DNA from 2 places in the Bradyrhizobium sp. UFLA06-06 genome. Region 2 is predicted to be linked to the other one. Evidence: riboswitches for the same ligand, from Rfam matches in the RefSeq annotation. Region 2 holds a riboswitch; the other holds the start of a gene.

Region 1 (7,311 bases), on a different contig from region 2:
CGTGCGCGGAGGAGGGGATCAGGCACACCTTGCGGTGCGGCTCGCCGCGCGCGAGATGGTAACCCCGGATCGCAAGGAGTCCGGCATATTCGCCCTGCGCGCCGGAGTTCGGCTGCAGCGAGACCGCGTCATAGCCGGTGATGTCGCACAGCCACTGCTCCAGCCGCTTGAACAGCGCGTGATAGCCCTTGGCCTGATCTGCGGGCGCGAACGGATGCAGATTGCCGAACGCCGGCCAGGTCAGCGGGATCATCTCGGTGGTGGCGTTGAGCTTCATCGTGCAGGAGCCGAGCGGGATCATCGCGCGGTCGAGCGCGAGGTCGCGATCGCTGAGCTTGCGCATGTAGCGCAGCAGCTCGGTCTCCGAGCGGTGTGTGTTGAACACCGGATGGGTGAGGAACGCGCTGGTGCGCCGCAGCTCCTTCGGCAGCGCCTCGCGCGCGGCCGCTTCGATCTCGGCAAAGCTGAGCTTGCCGCCGAACACGCGCCATACTGCCTCGACGGTCTCCGGCGTCGTGGTCTCGTCGAGCGCGATGCCGAGCGTGGTCGCACCGATGCGCAGATTGATCCGCTCCGCCTGCGCGCGGGAGACAATCTCGATCTGCTTCGCTCCGGCCTCGACCGTCACGGTATCGAAGAACGCTTCGCTGGTCGGCGCAAAGCCGAGCTTGCGCAGGCCGGCCGCGAGTACGGTGGCGCGACGATGCACGCTGCGCGCGATATGGGTCAGGCCCTCGGGACCGTGATAGACCGCATACATCGAGGCGATCACGGCGAGCAGCACCTGCGCGGTGCAGATGTTCGAGGTCGCCTTCTCGCGGCGGATGTGCTGCTCGCGGGTCTGCAGCGCGAGGCGATAGGCGGGCTGCCCACGCGAATCCACCGAGAGGCCGACGAGGCGGCCGGGCAGCGAGCGCTTCAGCGTGTCGCGCACCGCCATATAGGCGGCGTGTGGTCCGCCATACCCCATTGGCACGCCGAACCGCTGCGCCGAGCCGATCGCGATGTCGGCGCCGAGCTCGGCGGGCGAGGCGAGCAGCGTCAGCGACAGCAGGTCCGCCGCGACGATCGCAAGCGCGCCCTTGGCGCGCAGCGACGCGATGGCAGGCTTGAGGTCACGCACCGCGCCTGATGTTCCCGGATATTGCAGCAGCGCGCCGAGCACATCGGCGTTGTCGAGCTCGGTCAGGGGATCGCCGACCACCAGCGCCCAGCCCAGCGGCGCGGCGCGCGTGCGCATCACCGCCAGCGTCTGCGGATGCACCTCCTTGTCGACGAAGAACACCTTCGCCTTGACCTGCGAGTGGCGCTCGGCGAGCGCCATCGCTTCCGCCGCGGCGGTCGCCTCGTCGAGCAGCGAGGCGTTGGCGACATCGAGCCCGGTGAGGTCGCAGATCATGGTCTGGAAGTTGAACAGGGCTTCGAGCCGGCCCTGGCTGATCTCCGGCTGGTACGGCGTATAGGCGGTGTACCAGGCCGGGTTCTCCAGAATGTTGCGCTGGATCACCGCGGGCAGGATGGTGCCCGAATAGCCCTGGCCGATCAGCGAAGTGAACACCTGGTTCTGCGCGGCGAGCTCGCTCATATGCGCGAGCGCCTCGGTCTCGCTCAGCGCCCGGCCGAGATCGAGCGGCGCCTTCTGGCGGATCGACGCCGGCAGCGTCTCGTGCATCAGCGCCTGCAGGCTCGCGGCGCCGACCGTCTCCAGCATCGCGTTGACGTCGCGCGGCGACGGTCCGATGTGGCGGCGGACGAAATCGGTGGCGGCTTCGTTGATCGGCTTGAAGGGCGCGTTCATGACGTGGTCCTCGGAGTGATCCTTTAGGCGGTGTGCGCGGCGTAGGCGGCCTCGTCCATCAGGCCGCCGAGCTCGCCCTTGTCGGCAATCTTCATCTTGAAGAACCAGGCCTTGCCGCCAGCGTCTGAATTGACCAGCGCGGGCTCGGCGGCGAGCGCGTCGTTGACCTCGACCACCTCGCCGGAGATCGGCGCGTAAACGTCGGAAGCGGCCTTGACGGATTCCACGACAGCGGCGGCCTCGGCCTTCTTCAGGCTGCGGCCGACCTTGGGCAGTTCGACGAACACGACGTCGCCGAGCTGCGACTGCGCATAGTCTGTGATCCCGATCGTGGCGACGTCGCCCTCGATGCGGAGCCATTCGTGGTCGGACGTGTACAGCGTCGTCATGGGATCGATCCTTTGGCGTTCAGCGTTTGTAGGTATTGGGGACGAAGGGCGTGGCGGCGACCTTGAGCGGCAGCCGCTGGCCGCGCACTTCGGCGAAAACGGTGGTGCCGACCGCGGAAAGGGCGGTCGGCAGATAGCCCATCGCGACCGGCGCATTGAGGCTCGGGCCGAAGCCGCCCGAGGTCACCTTGCCGATCTGGTCGGTCGAGGCGGCATCGGCGAACAATGCGGCGCCTTCGCGCACCGGGGCGCGGCCGTCGGGCTTCAGGCCGACCCGCCGGCGCGCGGCGCCATCTGCGAATTGCGCGAGAATCTTGTCGGCGCCCGGGAAGCCGCCGGCGCGGGCGCCGCCGCTGCGGCGAACCTTCTGCACCGACCATTCCAGCGCGCCTTCGACCGGCGTCGTCGTGGTGTCGATGTCATGGCCGTAGAGGCACAGCCCGGCTTCGAGCCGCAGGCTGTCGCGCGCGCCGAGCCCGATCGGCAGCACGTCGGGATTGTCGAGCAGCGCGGTGACCAGGGCTTCCACCTTGTCTGCGGGCACGGAAATCTCAAAGCCGTCCTCGCCGGTGTAGCCGGAGCGCGAGACGAAGCAGTCGACGTCGCCGACGCGGCGCGGACCGGCGTCCATGAATTTCATCGAACTGACATCTGCACAAAGTTTCGCCAGCGCCGATTCGGCCTTCGGCCCCTGCAGTGCGATCAGCGCGCGGTCGGCCAGCGATACGATCTCGCAAGTGTCGGCGAGATTCGCACGCAGATGCGCCTCGTCCTCGGCCTTGCAGGCGGCGTTGACCACCAGGAACAGGTGATCGCCGAAATTCGCGACCATCAGGTCGTCGAGCAGGCCGCCGTCATTGTTGGTGAATTGCGCGTAGCGCTGCCGTCCCGGCGCGATACCGACGATGTCCTGCGGCACCAGTTTTTCCAGCGCGAGCGCCGCGTCGGTGACCTTGCCGGATTTGGCCTTCAGGACGAGCTGGCCCATGTGCGACACGTCGAACAGGCCGGCTTCCTTGCGGGTGTGCAGATGCTCCTTCAGCACGCCGGCCGCATATTGCACCGGCATGTCGTAGCCGGCGAACGGCACCATCTTGGCGCCGCGCGCCAGGTGCAGCGCGTGCAGCGGGGTCTGTTTCAGCGGAGAAGTTTCGCGTGCAAGCATCACAGGGCCCTCGCGGTTCCCGTCGGGGACCTATTTCCCCTTGAGAAACCTGCAGAAAGCCCCATCTGTCGCTGTGCCTGAGAGTATTATCCCGTCGGCGGACGCATCGGGGCGAACCCCAGCGTCTCTTTCCAGATGTCAGACGTCACGCGGTCCTTTTGCCTGAGAGTTTCCGGGGCGGTTGCTCCTTCGGCGCCGGCGGTAAGGCCGGTCTCTCCCGACGTGACTAGGTATAGGTAGGTAGAAAACACGGCGCCACCAAGACTGTCAACGCAGCTGCAGCAACTATCCAATGGGCTTTGTGCTGCCGCGGCAAGCCCATGATCCGCCTGCACAGTTTCTGGACACCGCAGCTGGCAATGTCTAAAAGCGTTCGGCCGGAAAATGACGCCTTTTTGCGGCTGGCCGGCCCCTTTTTCCGATTGGATGAACATGAGCAGCGTCAACGACATCAGGTCGACATTTCTGAACTTCTTCAAGGAGAACGGCCACGAGATCGTGGCCTCGTCGCCGCTGGTTCCGCGCAACGACCCGACCTTGATGTTCACCAATGCCGGCATGGTGCAGTTCAAGAACGTCTTCACCGGCGTCGAGAAGCGCAGCTACCAGCGCGCCACGACGTCGCAGAAGTGCGTGCGCGCCGGCGGCAAGCATAACGACCTCGACAATGTCGGCTACACCGCGCGCCATCTCACCTTCTTCGAGATGCTCGGCAACTTCTCGTTCGGCGATTACTTCAAGGAGCGCGCGATCGAGCTCGCCTGGAATCTGATCACCAAGGATTTCGGGCTGAAGAAGGACAAGCTGCTGGTCACCGTCTACCACACCGACGACGAGGCGGCCGGCTACTGGAAGAAGATCGCGGGCTTCTCGGACGACCGCATCATCCGGATCCCGACCTCGGACAATTTCTGGGCGATGGGCGACACCGGCCCATGCGGTCCGTGCTCCGAGATCTTCATCGACCGCGGCGAGCACATCTGGGGCGGCCCTCCGGGCAGCCCGGAGGAGGATGGCGATCGCTTCCTCGAATTCTGGAACCTGGTGTTCATGCAGTACGAGCAGGTGACGAAGGAGGAGCGCGTGGCGCTGCCGCGTCCCTCGATCGACACCGGCATGGGGCTGGAGCGCATGGCGGCCATCCTGCAGGGCGTCGAGAGCGTGTTCGAGACCGATCTGTTCCGCAACCTGATTGATGCCGCCGCGTCTACCCTCGGGCACGGTCCGAACGAGCAGAACGTTGGGTCGTATCGGGTGATCGCGGACCATCTGCGCTCGTCGGCGTTCCTGATCACCGACGGCGTGCTGCCGTCGAACGAGGGCCGTGGCTACGTGCTGCGCCGGATCATGCGCCGCGCGATGCGCCATGCGCAGCTTTTGGGCGCGAGCGAGCCGCTGATGCATCGCCTCGTCTGGGCGCTGGTCCGCGAGATGGGCCAGGCCTATCCGGATCTGGTTCGCGCGGAGAAGCTGATTGAGGAGACGCTGCGGTTGGAGGAGACGCGCTTCCGCAAGACGCTGGCGCGCGGCCTGTCGATCCTCGACGAGAAGAGCGCCGGCCTCAAGAAGGGCGACATGTTCGACGGCGACACCGCGTTCACGCTGTACGACACCTATGGTTTTCCGCTGGATCTGACGCAGGACGCGCTGAAGTCGCGCGGCATCAGCGTCGACCAGGCTTCGTTCACCGACGCGATGGAGCGGCAGCGCGTGAAGGCGCGTGCCTCCTGGGCGGGCTCGGGCGAGGCGGCGAGCGAGGCGATCTGGTTCCCGCTGCGCGAGAAGCTCGGCGCGACCGAATTCCTCGGCTACGAGACCGAGAGCGCGGAAGGCGCGGTGACGGCGCTGATCAAGGACGGCGCCGAGGTCGAGAGCCTGAAGGCCGGCGAGAGCGGCGCGATCGTGCTGAACCAGACCCCGTTCTACGGCGAGTCCGGCGGCCAGGTCGGCGACATCGGCGTGCTCACCGGCGAGGGCGTCAAGTTCCGCGTCACCGACACGCAGAAGAAGGCCGGCGATCTGTTCGTGCATCTTGGCACGGTGGAGCAGGGCACGCTCGGCGTCGGCACCGCGCTGCAGCTCGAGGTCGATCACGCCAGGCGTTCGTCGATCCGCGCCAACCATTCGGCGACGCATTTGTTGCACGAGGCGCTGCGCCAGGTGTTCGGCGATCACATCGCCCAGCGCGGCTCGCTGGTCACGCCGGACCGGCTGCGCTTCGACTTCGTGCATCCGAAGCAGATCACGCCGGAAGAGCTCGCCCGGATCGAGGACATCGCCAACGATGTCGTGCTGGAGAATGACGAGGTCACCACCCGGATCATGGGCGTCGACGATGCCCGTGAGGCCGGCGCCCGCGCGCTGTTCGGCGAGAAGTACGGCGACGAGGTCCGCGTCGTGTCGATGGGCAGGGGTGCCCGCGATCACGGCCAGAACGCGCTCGGCTGGTCGGTCGAGCTCTGCGGCGGCACCCATGTCCGCCGCACCGGCGACATCGGCATGATCTCGGTGACCAGCGAGGGCGCGGTGGCGTCCGGCGTGCGCCGCATCGAGGCGCTGACCGGACATCACGCGCGCAAGCACGCCAACGACACCATCGCGCTGGCCAAGACCGCGGCGCTGGAGCTGCGCACCACGATCGACGACGTGCCGGCGCGCATCGCCGCGCTGATGGAGGAGCGCAAGAAGCTCGAGCGCGATCTGTCCGACGCCCGCAAGAAGCTCGCGATGGGTGGCGGCGGTGCGTCGAACGGCGCCGCCTCAGCCGTTCGCGAGGTTGGCAATGTCAAGCTGCTGGCGCGCGCGGTCGAGGGCGTCGAGACCAAGGATCTCAAGAGTCTCGTCGACGACGGCAAGAAGCAGATCGGCTCGGGCGTGGTCGCGATCGTCGGCGTCACCGAGGACGGCAAGGCCGGCATTGTGGTCGGCGTCACCGCCGATCTGACCGCGCGGTTCAATGCGGTCGAGCTCGTGCGCAAGGGCTCCGAGGTGCTCGGCGGCAAGGGCGGCGGCGGCCGGCCCGACATGGCGCAGGCCGGCGGGCCCGACGGCGCCAAGGCGGACGCCGCGCTGTCGGCGATCGAACAGGCCATGACTCAACAGGCATCGGCCGGCGCCTGACGGAGAGGCTGATCGTGGCGACGGCTCCGCTCAAGCCCACGATCAGCGATCCCGGGCCGCGCGACCGTCTCTACGAGCTGCTCGAACGCGATGATCTGCCGCATTCGGGCGGCTTGCGGTTTGCCCGGGTCATCGTCGCCATCATCGCCGTCGATGTGCTGGCGGCGATCCTGGCCTCCGTGCCCGAGATCGACGCGCAGTTCGGCTGGCTGCTGACGACCATCGAGATCGCGGCGGTCATCGCCTTCGCGCTGGAATATGCCGCGCGGCTCTGGAGCGTGGTCGGCCACTCGCTGCGCGATATGACGCCGGCGCGGGCACGGCTGGAATACGCCTTTTCGGCGCTCGGGGTGATCGACCTGCTCGCCTTCCTGCCGTCGGCCATCGCGCTCGCGATCGGCGACAAGACCGCGCTGGTGCTGTTCGGCATGCTGCCGTTCCTCAAGCTGGTGCGCTATTCGACCGCGATGCGCTCGCTGCTGGCGGCGCTGCATGCCGAGCGGCGCACGCTGTTCGGCTGCGTGGTGATCCTCACCGGCGCGGTGCTGCTGTTCGCCTCGCTGCTCTATGCCATCGAGCACAGGGTACAGCCGGACAAGTTCGGCACCATGCCGCAGGCGATGTGGTGGGCGATCGTGACGCTCGGCACCGTCGGTTACGGCGACGTCGTCCCGATTACGCCGCTCGGCCGGACCGTCACGGTGGTCGCGATCGTGGTCGGCTTCGCGATGATCGCGCTGCCGGTTGCGATCATCTCGACCGCGTTCGCCGATGAGGTCCGGCGCCGCGACTTCGTCGTGACCTGGGGCATGCTGGCGCGGGTGCCGCTGTTCTCGCAT
Region 2 (7,311 bases):
GCTTTCACGGACCTGTAGCGACAGGTCGTCGATGATGCGATGCGCATCCGCCTTGCGGCCGAGGCCGACGACGAGATTGTTGATGTCGAGGACGACGTTGGTCATGTCAGGTTCTCTTGGCGCGGCTGCGGTGAGCGCGGCGACGGAATTTGTCCACTGTCATTCCGGGGCGATGCGAAGCATCGAACCCGGAATCTCGAGATCCCGGGTTCGGTGCTTCGCACCGCCCCGGGATGACGGCTTCAATTGGCATTGAAGCCGTCACTTGCCCTCACGCTGCTTCATGCGGGGATCGAGCGCGTCACGCGCGGCGTCGCCGATCAGGTTGACGCTGAGAATGGCGATCGAGAGCAGCAGCCCCGGCCAGAAGATCAGCGACGGCTTGACCTGGAAATAGGCGCGGCCCTCGGCCATGATGTTGCCCCAGGTCGGCGTTTCCGGCGAGATGCCGGCGCCGAGGAACGACAGGATCGCCTCGGTCAGGATTGCTGACGCGCAGACATAGGTGCCTTGCACGATCAGCGGCGCGATGGTGTTCGGCATCAAATGCCGCCACATGATCTTCGGCAGGCTGGTGCCGAGCGAGATCGCGGCCTCGACATAAGGTTCCTCGCGTGCGGTCAGCACCACCGAGCGTACCAGCCGCGCCACGCGCGGGATCTCGGGGATGGTGATCGCGACCATCACGGTCCAGATGCTGGCACCCGACAGCGACACCACGGCGATCGCGAGCAGGATGGCGGGGATCGCCATCAAGCCGTCCATCACGCGCATCAGCACCGCATCGACCCAGCGGAAGAAGCCGGCGACGAGGCCGATCAGAAGGCCGATGGCGATCGAGCAGACGGCGGCGCCGAGCCCGATCACCAGCGAGATCCGTGCGCCGTAGATGATGCGCGACAACAGGTCGCGGCCATAGGCGTCGGTGCCGAGCAGATATTGCGCGCTCGACGGCTTCAGCCGCTGCGACGGCGTCAGCAGCAGCGGATCGTGCGGCGCAAGCAGCGGCGCGAAGATCGCCATCAGGATGATGAGGGCGAGGCAGATCGTCGCAATCGCGATGATCGGCGTCGACGTCAGGAAGCCGAACTTGACGCGGAACGGCCGGGTAACGGGAATAGAGGATTCGGGAAGGGTTTCGATCGCCATTGCTCAGTACCGGATACGAGGATCGAGCAGGGTGTAGGCGAGGTCGATCAACAGATTGACCGCGACGTAGATACCCGACGTCAACAGGATCATCGCCTGGATCACCGGATAGTCGCGCGCCAGCACCGCATCGACGGTGAGGCGGCCGATGCCGGGCAGGTTGAACACGCTTTCGGTGACGACGACCCCGGAGATCAACAGCGCGAAGCCGGAACCGATCACCGTGATGACCGGCACGGCCGCGTTGCGCAGCGCATGGCGCAGCAGCACGCCGGTCTCGCCGATGCCCTTGGCCCGCGCCGTGCGCACGTAATCCTCACCGAGCACGTCGAGCATCGATGCCCGCGTCATGCGCGCGATCAGGGCGACGTAGATGAAGGAGAGGGTGCAGGTCGGCAGGATGATGCGCTCAAAGAACGGGCCGAAGCCGGCCGAGATGCTCTTGAAGCCCTGCACCGGCACCCAGCGCAGATCGATCGCAAAGATCTGGATCAGCACATAGCCGATCACGAACACCGGCACCGAGAAGCCGAGCACCGACAGTCCCATCACGAAACGGTCGATCCAGGTGCCGTGTTTCCACGCCGCGATCACGCCGAGCGGCACCGCGACCAGGATCGAGAGGATGATGGTGGCCAGCGCGACCGAGATCGAAGGCTCGAGACGCGGGCCGATCATCTCGAGGATCGGCTTGTTCGAGATCAGGGACACGCCGAGGTCGCCGTGCAGCAACTTGGCGACCCAGGTATAGAACTGGATGTAGATCGGCTCGTTCAGACCGAGCGAGGTCCGGATGCGTTCGAGTTGTTCGGGCGTCGCGTTGTCGCCGGCGAGGATGGCGGCCGGGTCGCCCGGCGTCAGCCGCAGCAACAGGAACACGAACAGAGCCACCACGCCCATCACGGGAATGGCGGCGAGGATGCGGCGAAGCAGATATCCGAGCAAATTTGATCCGTTGGGTTGTGGTCGATGAAGTCCCCAGCGGGACCGTTGCACACCAGACCGTAGCACAGATGGTAGCAGACTCACGGTAGAACTTGAGCAAGTCCCATGCCATCGGTGCTGCGGTTTTTGCGGTGCAGCTAATCAGTCCTGTTGGCCGCGATTATTCCTCCGGTGAAGTTCGAAGCAGTCCACTGGAAGGTGGATTGATTTCAGCTTTGCGCGCGTTAGTGGACACGTCGAGCCCGGCACCGAACGACGGCGCCATCGGCGGCGTGTCGAGGTCGCGCCAATCGTCGATCGCCTGGGCTACTATCTGCGCCGTCGCCGCCGACAGCGTCCAGCCGAGATGACCGTGGCCCGTGTTGTAGAACACGCCCGGAATCCGTCCGGCGCGAACCACCGGCATCATGTTCGGCATCATCGGGCGCAGGCCTGCCCAGGGCACGACTTTCGACGTATCGATCCTTGGGAAATGATGCCGCACCCAATCCACCAGCGGTTGAATGCGGTCGGCGCGAATGTCGCGGTTGAAGCCGTTGAACTCGGCGGTGCCGGCGATGCGGAAGCGGTCGGCGCCGAGCCGGCTGGTGACGATCTTCGCAGCTTCATCGAGTAGGCTGACGGTTGGGGCCGCGTTCCGGCTTTGCGGCGCATCGAGCTGCACCGTGATCGAATAGCCCTTCACCGGATAGACATTGACGCGGTCGTTGAGCAGGCTGGCGAAGTGGCGGCTCGCCACGCCGGCGCAAATCACGATCCCGTCCGCTTGCAATTGCTGCCGCGTCGCGACCGCAGCATCATCTGAAGCAACTTCGTTCCAGTCGATGCGGAAGCCGTCATCGCCGCGTGCGATCGTGTCGACGTCGGCTTCATGGACAAAGCTCGCGCCACGGCGGATGCAGGCGTCGGCAAGCCCGCGCGTGAATTTGTGGATATCGCCGGTCGCGTCCGACGGCGTGAAGAAGCCGCCATAGCAGGTTGTCTGCAGCGCGGGTTCGATGACGCGGATTTCGTCCGGGGTCACCGGCCGGCGGTCGAGCCCGCCTTGCTGCAGCAGCGTGTTGACCCGCAGGCCCGCCTCGAACCCGGCCTTGTCGTGATAGACGTGCAGGATGCCGCGGCGTTCGAGATCGAAGGCGATATTCTCGCGCTGTGCGATCGAGAACAGGTGCTTGCGCGCTTCGATTGCGAGCCGCGTGGTCTCGATCGTGTTGCTGCGATAGCGCGTGATGCCGCCGACGAACTCGCCGATCCAGGAATATTTGTGCCAGCTCGGCTTCGGGTTCATCAGCAGCGGCGCGTCGCTTCTGAGCATCCAGCGCAGACCCTTGAGGATGGTCGCAGCACTGTTCCAGACTTCGGCGTTGCTGGCGGAAAGCTGTCCGCCATTGGCGAACGAGGTTTCCATCCCGGCGTAGCGATGCCTGTCGAGGACAGTCACCTTGTAGCCGCGTTCAAGCAGGGCATAGGCCGTCGTAACGCCGGTGATGCCGGCGCCGATGATCGCAATATGTGGCTGATGGTCTTCAGGCTCCCGTGGGTTAGAGTCGCCGAACCACCGGTGAAACCGGCATCCGGCGCCCCATCTGTCACGGTACCTGAGAGCTTGATCCGCATCGGGCCGGAGCCAGAAGCGAACTATCCCCTTCGGTGGACGTCATGGCCCTTGATGTGCGGCCATGTTCGTCTCTCTCCAGATCGTCCTGACGATACAGTCCTTTTGCCTGAGAGTTTCCGGGGCGGTTGCTCCGTCGGCGCCGAAGGCAACAACACGAATGTTGTCGCTTCGATCTCTCCCGCATCGTCGCGTTGGACGGCCGGACCGTAGGCGAAGCCTTAAAAATGGACAAGGCTAAATTTCGGTCCGGCAGTGCCAACGTGTTGTGCAGTGCAATCGATGTCAGTCCAGCGTCGCCAACAATGCCGCCATCAGGCGACCACGCTCGGCGAGGCTGTCGACCTCGATATGCTCGTTGAGCGTATGCGCATCGGCGCCGCGAACACCGAGGCCGTCGAGCGTGGGGATGCCCATCGCGCCGGTGAAATTGCCGTCCGAGCCGCCGCCGGCGCTGCCGTGCGGCAGATCGAGACCCATCGCCGCCGCAAGGCCTTTTGCTTTTTCATACAGCGCCATGGTGCCCGCATCGGGCTCCCACACCGGGCGGGTGACGCCGCGCGTCACCTTGAAGGTCACGTCGTTGGCGGTGCCCGACAGTGCTAGCATGCGCTCGACGCCACGGTCGAGATCGGCCTGGCGCTTGGCCATGCTGAGGGCTTCGCCGGTGCAGGTCGTCGCGACGCAATTGACCCACTGGCCGCCATGCACGATGCCGACCGAGAAGGTGCAGTCCTCGGTGGTCATGCCGTCGATGGCGATGATCTGCCGCGCCATCTCGCGGATCGCGGAACGCCCGGAAGACAGCGTCGCGCCGGCATGGCTGGGCTTGCCGGTGGCTTCCAGATTGAAGCGCGCGATCGCGTAACGGCCGGTGACGACGCCGTTGTTCGGACGGCCGGGCTCCGGCACCAGCACGTATTTGTTGCGCGCGGCTTCCGCCTCGATGATGTCGCGCGTCGACGGCGTGCCGACCTCTTCGTCGGGGGTGAACAGCACGGTGATCGGCAGCGGAGTCGTGAAGGAGGCGCGCGCCAATTGCCTGATCGCCTCGATCGACAGGTAGTTGCCGCCCTTCATGTCGAAGATGCCCGGCCCGAAGCACTTGTTGCCTTCGCGCCGCCACTTCAGCTTCTCGATGGTGCCGACCGGGTGCACGGTGTCCAGATGGCCGGCGATCAGGATGCCGGGCTGGCCTTGTTTCGGATGGGGGAAACGGGCGCGGACGCAGCCCGCAAAGCCCTGGCGTCCGGCGATGCGCTCGATCGTCGCACCCATGATCGCCATCTCGCGGGCGGCGAGATCGAGCATGCGCTCGACCGCGGCGGCGTCCCAGGTCGGGCTTTCGCACTCCACCCAGCTGCGCAGGCCCTGCAGCATCGTTTCGGAATCAAAGGGGAGATTGGCTGGGTTCATCGTTTTTCTCTCTTGTTGTTCTGACGGCGCCGGCATCGCGCGCGCGTTACGAAAATCTCAGCCGACGATTTTGTAAAGCCAAAATCTGGCGTGCGGGCTCATTCGTTTGTGTACGTCCGATGCGGCCTGAAACCGATTGACGCGCTTGGCGCTTGGTGCAAGTCTCGATTTCACAAGCCATACAGCATGTTAGTTCGCCTAAATAACGAACCGCGTGCATAACGAATAAGCCGGCTTTGACCAGTTACACGTCAGGAGAGATTGCATGTTCCCTATCTCGCGTTGGAAACACCGCACGCTAGCGGCCGCGTTGACGGCGCTCGCGCTGTCGTTCGCGCCGCAGGAATTGTCATTCGCACCGCAGGCGATGGCCGCGGGCAAGACCATCACCGCGGTGATGCATTCGGATCTGCGCGTCATCGATCCGATCATGACCACGGCCTACATCACCCGCGATCATGGTTACATGATCTATGACACGCTGCTGGCGACGGATTCCAATTTCAAGATCCAGCCGCAGATGGCGGACTGGAAGGTTTCCGACGACAAGCTGACCTATACGTTCACGCTGCGCGACGGCCTGAAGTGGCACGACGGCGCGCCGGTCACCGCGGAAGACTGCGTCGCCTCGCTGCAGCGTTGGGGCAAGGTCGACGGCATGGGCCAGAAGCTGATGGACTTCGTCGCGAGCCTGGAGGCGACCGACGCCAAGACCATCACGCTGAAGCTGAAGGAACCCTACGGCCTCGTGCTGGAATCGATCGGCAAGCCGTCGTCGCGCGTGCCGTTCATGATGCCGAAGCGTCTTGCCGAGACGCCGCCGGACAAGCCGATCCCGGAACAGATCGGCTCCGGACCGTTCAAATTCGTGCAGGCGGAATTCCAGCCGGGCGTGAAGGCGGTCTATGAGAAGAACAAGGACTACGTGCCGCGCAAGGAGCCGGCGAGCTGGACCGCGGGCGGCAAGGTCGTCAAGGTCGACCGCGTCGAGTGGGTCACGATGGCCGATGCGCAGACCGCGGTGAACGCGTTGCAGTCCGGCGATATCGATTTCATGGAGAACCTTCCGTTCGACATGCTGCCGGTGCTCGAAGCCAATCCGGATCTCAAGATCGACGTCCTGAACAAGTTCGGCTTCCAGACCCTCGGACGCATGAACTTCCTCTATCCGCCGTTCGACAATCCGAAGGTGCGCCGGGCTGCGTTCCTGGCGATGAACCAGAAGGACGTGCTCGACGCGCTGGTCGGCAACGCCAAGTACCAGAAGATCTGCGGCGCCTTCTTCGTCTGCGGCACGCCGCTCGAGACCGACGTCGGGGCCGAAACGCTGGTGAAGGGCAACGGCCTGGCGGAAGCCAAGAAGGCGCTCGCCGCGTCCGGCTACGACGGCACCCCCGTGGTGATCATGGCGCCGGGCGACGTCACGACGTTGAAGGCCCAGCCGGTCGTGGCTGCGCAGCAGTTGCGCGAGGCCGGCTTCAAGGTCGACCTGCAGGCCACCGACTGGCAGACCGTGGTGACCCGCCGCGCCAGCCAGAAGCCGCCGAAGGAGGGCGGCTGGAACATGTTCTTCACCAACTGGGTCGCGGCCGACGTCTCCGACCCGATCGTTAACGCGTCGATCACCGGTCGCGGCAAGAATGGCGGCTGGTTCGGTTGGGCCGAAGACCCGAAGATCGAGGAGCTGCGTGACAAGTTCGCGCGCGCTGGCTCGGCTGAGGAAAAGAAGAAGATCGCCACCGAAATCCAGACCGAGGCCTACGATCAGGTGATCTACGTTCCGCTCGGCCAGTACACCATTCCGAGCGCCTGGCGGAAGTCGCTCACCGGCGTGCTCGACGGCCCGGCGACGCCGATCTTCTGGAATATCGACAAGTCCGAGTAAGCTTGCGGCTTGACGGCTTGACGCAAAACAAATGGCCGGGACTTGTCCCGGCCATTTTCTTTTCGCGCTATCGCTTGTCAGGTGTGGCTGTCGCGAAGCTGCTCCAATCCGTCGCTAAGCGGTGGCCCGCCTGGTGGCGCGCTGCGCGGCGGGGAGGGGCGCTCCTTGCGCTGATCGCATTTGTCGGTTGCGCGCTGTGCGGATGGATCGTCGTTCGGCATCGTCATGCTCCAATTGCGGCATGACAACGAATACCCAGTGCATGAGTTCCGAACCGGCGACCGCTAATCGCCGTGGTCTG

What was found. A riboswitch is a leader RNA that binds a small molecule or an ion and turns the genes downstream of it on or off. The one in region 2 is predicted to bind glycine.
Region 1: linked by a shared signal. The riboswitch ahead of gcvT (glycine cleavage system aminomethyltransferase GcvT) and the one ahead of IF803_RS05045 (D-amino acid dehydrogenase) in region 2 are both predicted to bind glycine.

Annotation. Positions count from the first base shown of each region.
Region 1 is NZ_JADFUD010000090.1:4,018-11,328, forward strand. It holds gene gcvP (aminomethyl-transferring glycine dehydrogenase) at 1-1,798, opposite strand, end outside; gene gcvH (glycine cleavage system protein GcvH) at 1,822-2,187, opposite strand; gene gcvT (glycine cleavage system aminomethyltransferase GcvT) at 2,207-3,352, opposite strand; glycine riboswitch at 3,494-3,582, opposite strand; gene alaS (alanine--tRNA ligase) at 3,785-6,472, shown strand; gene IF803_RS39225 (cyclic nucleotide-gated ion channel) at 6,484-7,311, shown strand, end outside.
Region 2 is NZ_JADFUD010000004.1:140,663-147,973, forward strand. It holds gene IF803_RS05030 (ABC transporter ATP-binding protein) at 1-105, opposite strand, end outside; gene IF803_RS05035 (ABC transporter permease) at 262-1,149, opposite strand; gene IF803_RS05040 (ABC transporter permease) at 1,153-2,094, opposite strand; gene IF803_RS05045 (D-amino acid dehydrogenase) at 2,255-3,604, opposite strand; glycine riboswitch at 3,679-3,793, opposite strand; glycine riboswitch at 3,797-3,903, opposite strand; gene IF803_RS05050 (M20/M25/M40 family metallo-hydrolase) at 3,995-5,125, opposite strand; gene IF803_RS05055 (ABC transporter substrate-binding protein) at 5,391-7,010, shown strand.